DNA from 2 places in the Bradyrhizobium sp. LeoB3 genome. Region 1 is predicted to be linked to the other one. Evidence: riboswitches for the same ligand, from Rfam matches in the RefSeq annotation. Region 1 holds a riboswitch; the other holds the start of a gene.
What was found. Region 1 has a riboswitch for cobalamin ahead of ACZXDY_RS34100 (TonB-dependent receptor). Riboswitches for the same ligand answer to the same signal wherever they lie in the genome.
Positions count from the first base shown of each region.

Region 2: it holds a riboswitch for cobalamin, as region 1 does, so the genes downstream of both, metE (5-methyltetrahydropteroyltriglutamate--homocysteine S-methyltransferase) here and ACZXDY_RS34100 (TonB-dependent receptor) in region 1, are expected to answer to the same signal.

Region 1 is NZ_JBVBEF010000079.1:605-4,408, forward strand. It holds gene ACZXDY_RS34100 (TonB-dependent receptor) at 1-2,014, opposite strand, end outside; cobalamin riboswitch at 2,127-2,324, opposite strand; gene ACZXDY_RS34105 (FecCD family ABC transporter permease) at 2,508-3,482, shown strand; gene ACZXDY_RS34110 (ABC transporter ATP-binding protein) at 3,479-3,804, shown strand, end outside.
Region 2 is NZ_JBVBEF010000010.1:16,055-19,858, reverse strand. It holds gene ACZXDY_RS10220 (ribonucleoside-diphosphate reductase subunit alpha) at 1-1,346, opposite strand, end outside; cobalamin riboswitch at 1,462-1,680, opposite strand; cobalamin riboswitch at 1,813-2,013, shown strand; gene metE (5-methyltetrahydropteroyltriglutamate--homocysteine S-methyltransferase) at 2,121-3,804, shown strand, end outside.

The sequences.
Region 1 (3,804 bases):
GCGTGGCATCGAACACGAGATAGTTGTCCCAGATATTCCAGGTCACGCCGAGATTGCCGGTATAGCGCGACACCAGCGGCACATCGTTGCCCGCGAACTGTCCCTCGCGGAACACCGCGCGCGTGTAAGCCATGCCGCCGCGCAGCGACACGGTATCGCTGACGCGCAGCGAGGCCTGCGTCTCGGAGCCATAACGCCGGGTCGGATCGAGGTTGATGTTGTAGAACAGCACCGGATTGAAATGGATCTCGTTCTCGAGGTCCATGTTGTAGATGCTGGTTTGCACCTGGAAGCGGCCCGTCTTGACGCGGAAGCCGGCTTCGACGTCGTGCGAGGTCTGCGTCTTCAGCTGGAAATTCTGCGGCAACGGGTTGAAGTCCGCATCGAACGCGGGTCCGGTGGACGTGCGCTCGTCGACATCGGGCGTGCGAAACGCGTGCGCGGCGCGGGCGAACACCGAGAACATTTCGGTGAAGCGATGCTCGACGCCGACATGCAGCGCGTAATTGGTCTCGCTCTGGTCGAGCGGCGTCGCCTGCGCGTCGAAGGCGAACGGCGCGTTCGGATCGTAGCGATCGCGCGCGCTGAGCCAGGTGTTCTGCACCCGCGCGCCATAGGAGAAATCGGTGGTGGGCAAGAGGCCGACCGTGTGCTGCCAATAGCCGGCGAGCGACTGCTGCGACAGGTCGTAGGTATGGATCGGCGGCACGCCCCGGAACGCGCCGCGCTGCTGGTGGAACGTTGCATCGTAATAGTCGATGCCGGTCAGGATCGACGAGGGAATCCCGAAGATCGAATTGTTGATGCTCAGCCGCGGCGTGATCGACCAGGTCTGCAACGCGGCGTCATTGTAGGTGGATGCCGCGCTGATGAATGGCGAGGTGCCGAAGAACGCGCCTTGCGTGTCCTTCTGGCGGTAGCCGCCATCGACGATTAGGTCGACACCGTTCAGGAGCGTCTTGGTGAAGCCCGCCGTCGCGCTCGCGCCCTGCTGGTTGCCATAGTCGAACGGCGTGGCGGCGCCCTTGCGATCGGTGACGAGCTGATTGACGCCGATCGAAGGATCGACCAGCCTGCCGCCGGGAAAGCCCAGCTTCTGGTCGTCGCCGGTCACCGTCAGGAAGGCTTTCAGGTCCGGCGTCGTGTAGTTGAGATTGCCGACGCCGTTGCGCTGGTCGAGCGCATTGTTCACGCGGTAGCCGTCGGACTTGATGCCGTTGCCGTAAAACGACGCCGACCATGGTCCCGAATTCATCGCGGTCGAGATCGCGGCCATGCGCTGGTTGAAGGAGCCATAGCCGGCTTCGCCGCGGATCGAGACCGGCGGGCCGCCGACACCGGTCTTGGTGACGATGTTGATCACGCCGCCTATCGCATTGTCGCCGTAGAGCACGGCGCCGCTGTTGCCGCGGGTGATCTCGATGCGCTCGATCGAATCGAGTGGGATGGTCGACAGATCCACCTGCGCCATGTCGATGTCGTTGAGCCGTCGCCCGTTGAGCAGGAACAGCGTGTTGGCGGTGGCGAACGCGCCGAAGCCGCGCAGGTCGACCGAGGTCTTGGCGCCGTTCACGCCGCCATAGAGCGATTGAAGCTGTACGCCGGGCGCCTGCGCGATGATCTCGGCCAGAACCTGGGTCGGCGAATGCGCGATGTCGTCGGCGGTGATCACGGTCGAGGACGTCCCGACAATGCCGGCAAATTGCGGGCCGCCGCCACCGCCACCGGATGAAGCTCCGCCAGCGGCGGCGCCGCCAGCGCCCGCGCCGCCGGCCGGCTGCGCGCTGGTCGGCACCTGGCCCGGCGCGGGACGCCGGGGGCCTGGAGTGCCGTCGGAAGCGGGCTTGGCACGGGTGCGGTTGTGGTCGCCGGGCGCCCTGACCTCGACCGGCGGCAATTCCTCAGAGGGCGCTTCCTGCGCCTGCGCGGCGGAAACATACAAAGCGGGCGCCAGCATGCTCGACGCGAGCAGCAGCGCGCGGCGTTGCTTGGTGGCTGTGGTAGCAGAGAACATCGGCGAGACCTCGGTATGACGTCAGTGGCACGTCACAGCGAACCAAGGCTCACCATCGCGTTTCGCGCTTCAGGTGAAGCAAATGCCTGTACTCCCCGACCGACATCGTCGCGTGTGACCACGTATGACGGCAGGTCTCCTGGCTCGCGGGTCGTTACCCTTCGTCGCCTTCCCAGGACCGAGACTCCCAGTGGCATATGACGAAGGATTCACCGCATACAGTTGCGGGGGCAGCCGCGGCTTTACGGGAAGTTTCCCGGTACCGCATTCCCTTTTGATCCCGATAGGAACCGTCGGGGGCCATCTAGGATTTCGGCGGCACGTGAGTCAATCCCGGCGAAACTGCGGCTCCCTGGCTCCCATACGCTTTTTTGTTCCGGTGTCGCTTGTCTGCCACCGAATTCGCTGCAAGAAGCAGGGCGCGATGAGTGCACATGATTTCACGATAGCGGCGGGTCTCGCCGCGCGGCGGCGGTTGGGGGCGACCGTTGCAATGATCGCGTTGGTTGCCTTGCTGATGCTGATTTCGCTCGGCACCGGCCCGGTGCGGCTGTCGCCGCTGACGGTGATCGAGGCGCTGTTCGGTGGCGGCAGCGATGTCACGCAGGTGATCGTGCGCGAGATTCGCCTGCCGCGCACCATCCTGGCATTCGCGATCGGCGCTATCCTTGGGCTGTCAGGCGCGGCGCTGCAAGGCCTGTTGCGCAATCCCTTAGCCTCGCCCTCGCTGTTCGGCGCGCCGCAATCGGCGGCGTTCGGCGCGGTGCTGGTCATCGCGCTGGGGCTGGCCGATGTCCGCTCCTATGCGCTGCCGGTCGCCGCCATCATCGCCGCATTCGGCTCGGTCTTCGTGCTGCTCGCGATTGCCGGCCGCAATGCGGGCCTCTTGATCCTGATCCTCGCCGGGCTTGCGATCTCGAGCCTTGCGGGCGCTGCGACGGCGCTGGTGATGAACCTCGCGAGCAATCCATTCCTGGCGCTCGAGATCGCGTTCTGGCTGCTCGGCTCGCTGGAGGATCGCAGCTTCCAGCATGTCGCGCTGGCGCTGCCGTTCATCGTGGCAGGTAGCGCCATCCTGCTGTCGCAGGCCAGCGCCTTCCGCGCGCTCACGCTTGGCGAAGAGACCGCGCAAAGCCTCGGCGTCGATGTCGTCCGCCTGCGGCTGTTCGTGATCACGGGTGTTGCGCTCGGCGTCGGTGGCGCGGTGGCGGTCACCGGCACCATCGGCTTCATCGGCCTGGTCGCGCCGCATCTGATGCGGCCCGTCATCGGCCACGATCCGGCGCGGCTGTTGGTGCCGAGCGCGCTTGCCGGTTCGGCGCTGTTGCTTGCGGCCGACATCGCGGTGCGCATCATCCCGTCGACCTCGGACATCAAGGTGGGCGTGTTGACCTCGATCATCGGCGTGCCGTTCTTCCTCTATCTCATCATGCGCGAACGCCGCGCGCTCGGTGGAGGCGTCGCATGACGGCGCTTGTCGCAGAACATCTCGATGTCGCGCTCGCCGGCCGCCGCGTGCTCAGCGACGTGTCGCTGCAACTCGCCTCAGGTCATCTCGTCGCGCTGGTCGGTCCGAACGGCGCCGGCAAAACCACGCTCTTGCGCGCGCTCGCCGGTCTCATCCCCTCCGACGGCATCATCAAGGTGGGTGGCGAGGCGCTCGCCGCGCTGCCGCTGCGCGAACGTGCCAAACGCTTCGGCTATCTTCCGCAAGGGCACCTGGTGCACTGGCCGCTGCCGGCGCGCGACATCGTCGCGCTCGGCCGCTATCCGCATGGCGCGACCGATCC
Region 2 (3,804 bases), on a different contig from region 1:
CCCTTGCGTTTTCCGCCCTGGTTGACGGCAATCGCGGTGTCGTTGGCGACTTTAAGGAACGGCACGACGCCCTGGCTCTCGCCATTGGTGCCCTTGATATGGGCGCCCAGCCCGCGCACCCGCGTCCAGTCATTGCCGAGGCCGCCGGAATACTTGGCGAGCAGCGCATTGTCCTTGATCGACTTGAAGATGCCGTCAAGATCGTCGGGAACGGTGGTGAGGAAGCAGGACGACAATTGCGGCCGCAGCGTGCCGGAATTGAAGAGCGTCGGCGTCGACGCCATGAAGTCGAAGGAGGACAGGAGATTGTAGAACTCGATCGCGCGCGCTTCCCGATCGATCTCGCGCAGTGCAAGCCCCATGGCGACGCGCATGAAGAACGCTTGCGGCAATTCAATCCGGTGGCCGCGGACATGCAGGAAATAGCGATCATAAAGCGTCTGCAGCCCTAAGAACTGGAATGCAAGATCGCGCTCCGGCTTCAGTGCCGCGGCCAGCTTGTTCAGGTCGAAGCGGCCGAGTTCGGGATCGAGCAATTCGGCCCTGATGCCGGTCTTGATATAGGCCGGAAAATATTCGCCATAGCGCACCGCCATGTCGGCCTGCGACGCCGTCGTTGGCGCGCCCTGCACGAAGGACAGCACTTCAGTGCGGAGCTTGTCGAGCAAGAGGCGCGCGCTGACATAGGCGTAGTTCGGCTCCTGCTCGACCAGCGTACGCGCCGCCATCACGCTGGCGAGCGCGAGTTCCTCCTGGCTGATGCCGTCATAGAGATTGCGCTGGATTTCCCCGACGACAGGCGCAGCGTCGACACCATCGAGCCCGGCGCAGGCCTCGCCGACGATCATCGCCAGCCGCGCATGGTTGAGCGGCACCTTGCTGCCGTCCGCGAGCGTGACGTGGACGATTGGCCCGCTCGATGCCGTTGCGGATTTAGTTGCCTGCTGTTCGGCGCGCTGCCGCGCCCGCTCCTCGCGATAGAGCACATAGGCGCGCGCCACCTTGTGATGGCCGCTGCGCATCAATGCCAGTTCAACCTGGTCCTGGATGTCCTCGATATGAAAGGTGCGGCCTTCGCTCATCCGGCGCGACAGCGCGCCGACGACTTCGGCGGTCAATTCCTCGACCGCTTCGTGCACGCGGCGCGACGCAGCCGCCGTATTCCCCTCGACCGCAAGGAAGGCCTTGGTCATCGCCACCGAGATCTTGCCGGCATCGAATTGCGACACCGTGCCATTGCGGCGGATCACCTGCATCGGCAACCGCGCTTCCGGCGCCGCGATCGATTCGGGGCGCAGGTGGATGAGAGGCGACGCGGTGGCTTCGCGATCGAGAGAGAGTGACATCTTGCAGACCCCGTGATGTTGCTGGGGCCGGATGTCGGAGGCGACGCTGCGTGATGATGCCGGCGGCGTACCGGCATGAGCCTGCAAGCGACCGCCGGGACACCCCGCCCGTGGACGTTATTTTGCTGTCGCGGCAGGTCTCCTGGCTCGCAGGTCGGCGTCACTCCCCGTCTTCCCAATGCGATGCCGCATCAGTGACGTCTAAAATCGGGAGCAACTCACTGCTTACAGTTGCGGGGGCAGCGCTAGATTCTCGCGAGAAACGCGCGATCACCAGCTTCCCTCTTAGCCACCATTCCTTGCGTCATGATGGACCGTGACAGCTACATCTGGTGCGATTTGGGGAATGCTGTCAATGGCACGTATGGGCGAAGCGCAAAAATTCCGGTCCATGCCGTTGGCGCTGTGAACAACCGGCACCACGCGCACGTGATGTCAGCCGAGTTGACGTTCGCGCGATCTTGCCGGTAAGTGATCGTGTCGTGGTTCTTCGGAGAGATCTTTTCCGGAGCTAAGAGGGAAGCCGGTGTAAAGCCGGAGCTGCCCCCGCAACTGTAAGCGGCGAGCCGCGGTCCACAATTGCCACTGAAGCCTGCAAAGCTTCGGGAAGGCCGGACCGCAGCAACGACCCGCGAGCCAGGAGACCTGCCTCGACAACATACACGTCCTCGGGCGGGGTGTCCCGGTGGTGCGGTTGCGATTCCGTGCGCACCTCGCGCGGGGAATCCAGACGTGTCACTACGGCCTTTGCCCCCAACTCATGGGGTTAAGCCAATGTCTTCCACTTCACTTGTTGTTGCGTCCCTCGGCACGCCGCGGATCGGTCCGCGCCGTGAACTGAAATTCGCGCTGGAACGCTTCTGGTCCGGCGCGTCAGACGAAAAAACGCTGATCGAAACCGGCGTCGGGCTGCGCGCGGCCAATTGGGCGCGGCAGAAGAAGCTCGGTATCACCGTGATCCCGTCGAACGATTTCTCGTTCTACGATCAGGTGCTCGACACCTGCGCAATGGTCGGCGCTATCCCGGAAAGCTACGGCTGGACCGGCGGCGCGGTGCCGCTTGCGACCTACTTCGCGATGGCGCGTGGCGCCAAGGCCGACGCGCATGACGAGGCCTGCGGACATGCCCATCACGCACACGGCGTGGCGGCGCTCGAAATGACGAAATGGTTCGACACCAACTATCACTACATGGTGCCGGAGCTTCGCAAGAACCAGTATTTTGCACTCTCATCACGCAAGCCGATCGAAGAGTATGAGGAGGCGAAGGCGCTCGGTTATCAGACCCGCCCCGTGCTGGTCGGCCCGGTCACGTTCCTGAAACTGGCCAAGTCCAAGGAACCGCATTTCGACACGCTGTCGCTGCTCGACAGGCTCCTGCCGGTCTATATCGAACTATTGCGCGAACTCGCTGCCCGCGGTGCGGAATGGGTACAGATCGACGAGCCCTGTCTCGTGCTTGATCTGGACGCCGCCGCTCAGCAAGCCCTACGGCGCGCCTATTCCGAAATCGCCAAAGCGGTGCCGGACATCAGGATCATGCTGGCGACCTATTTCGGCGGGCTCGGCGGCAATCGTACGGTCGCGTTTGATCTTCCGGTCGCCGGCCTCCATCTCGATCTCGTGCGCGCGCCCCAGCAGCTCGGCGATCTCATCGACGTTCCGAAAGAACGGGTGCTGTCGCTCGGCGTGATCGACGGCCGTAACGTCTGGCGCGCGGATCTGAGCCGGATCCTCGATCAGCTTGGGCCCGTCGTCGCAAAGCTCGGCAAGGAGCGCATTCAGATCGCGCCATCCTGCTCGCTGCTTCATGTACCCATTGATCTCGCCCTGGAAACCAAGCTCGATCCCGAGGTGAAGACCTGGCTTTCATTCTCGGTGCAGAAGCTCGAAGAGCTTGCCGCGCTGGGCGCGGCGCTTGGAAGTGGCCGGGCCCATGCGTCCGAAGCGATCCGAGCGTCCGATGCCGCCGCGGCCGCGCGCAAGACCTCACCGCGGATTCACGATGCCAAGGTTGCCCGGCGTCTCGCCGCCATCGATGACGGCATGCGCCATCGTGCCAGCCGGTTCGCCGAGCGTGCCGAGGTGCAGCGCGAGCGGTTCAATCTGCCACGCTTCCCGACCACGACCATCGGCTCCTTCCCGCAGACAACCGATGTCAGAAACGCACGCGCCGCACATGCCAATGGTGCACTCAGCGATACCGCATACAAGACCTATCTGCAGCATCAGACCGCACGCGCCATCCGCTGGCAGGAGAATATCGGGCTCGACGTCCTGGTCCATGGCGAGTTCGAGCGCAACGACATGGTGCAGTATTTTGGCGAACAGCTTTCCGGCTTCGCCTTCACCGAGCTCGGCTGGGTGCAGTCCTATGGCTCGCGCTGCGTCCGGCCGCCGATCCTCTATGGCGACGTCTCACGACCACAGCCGATGACGGTCGAATGGTGGCAATTCG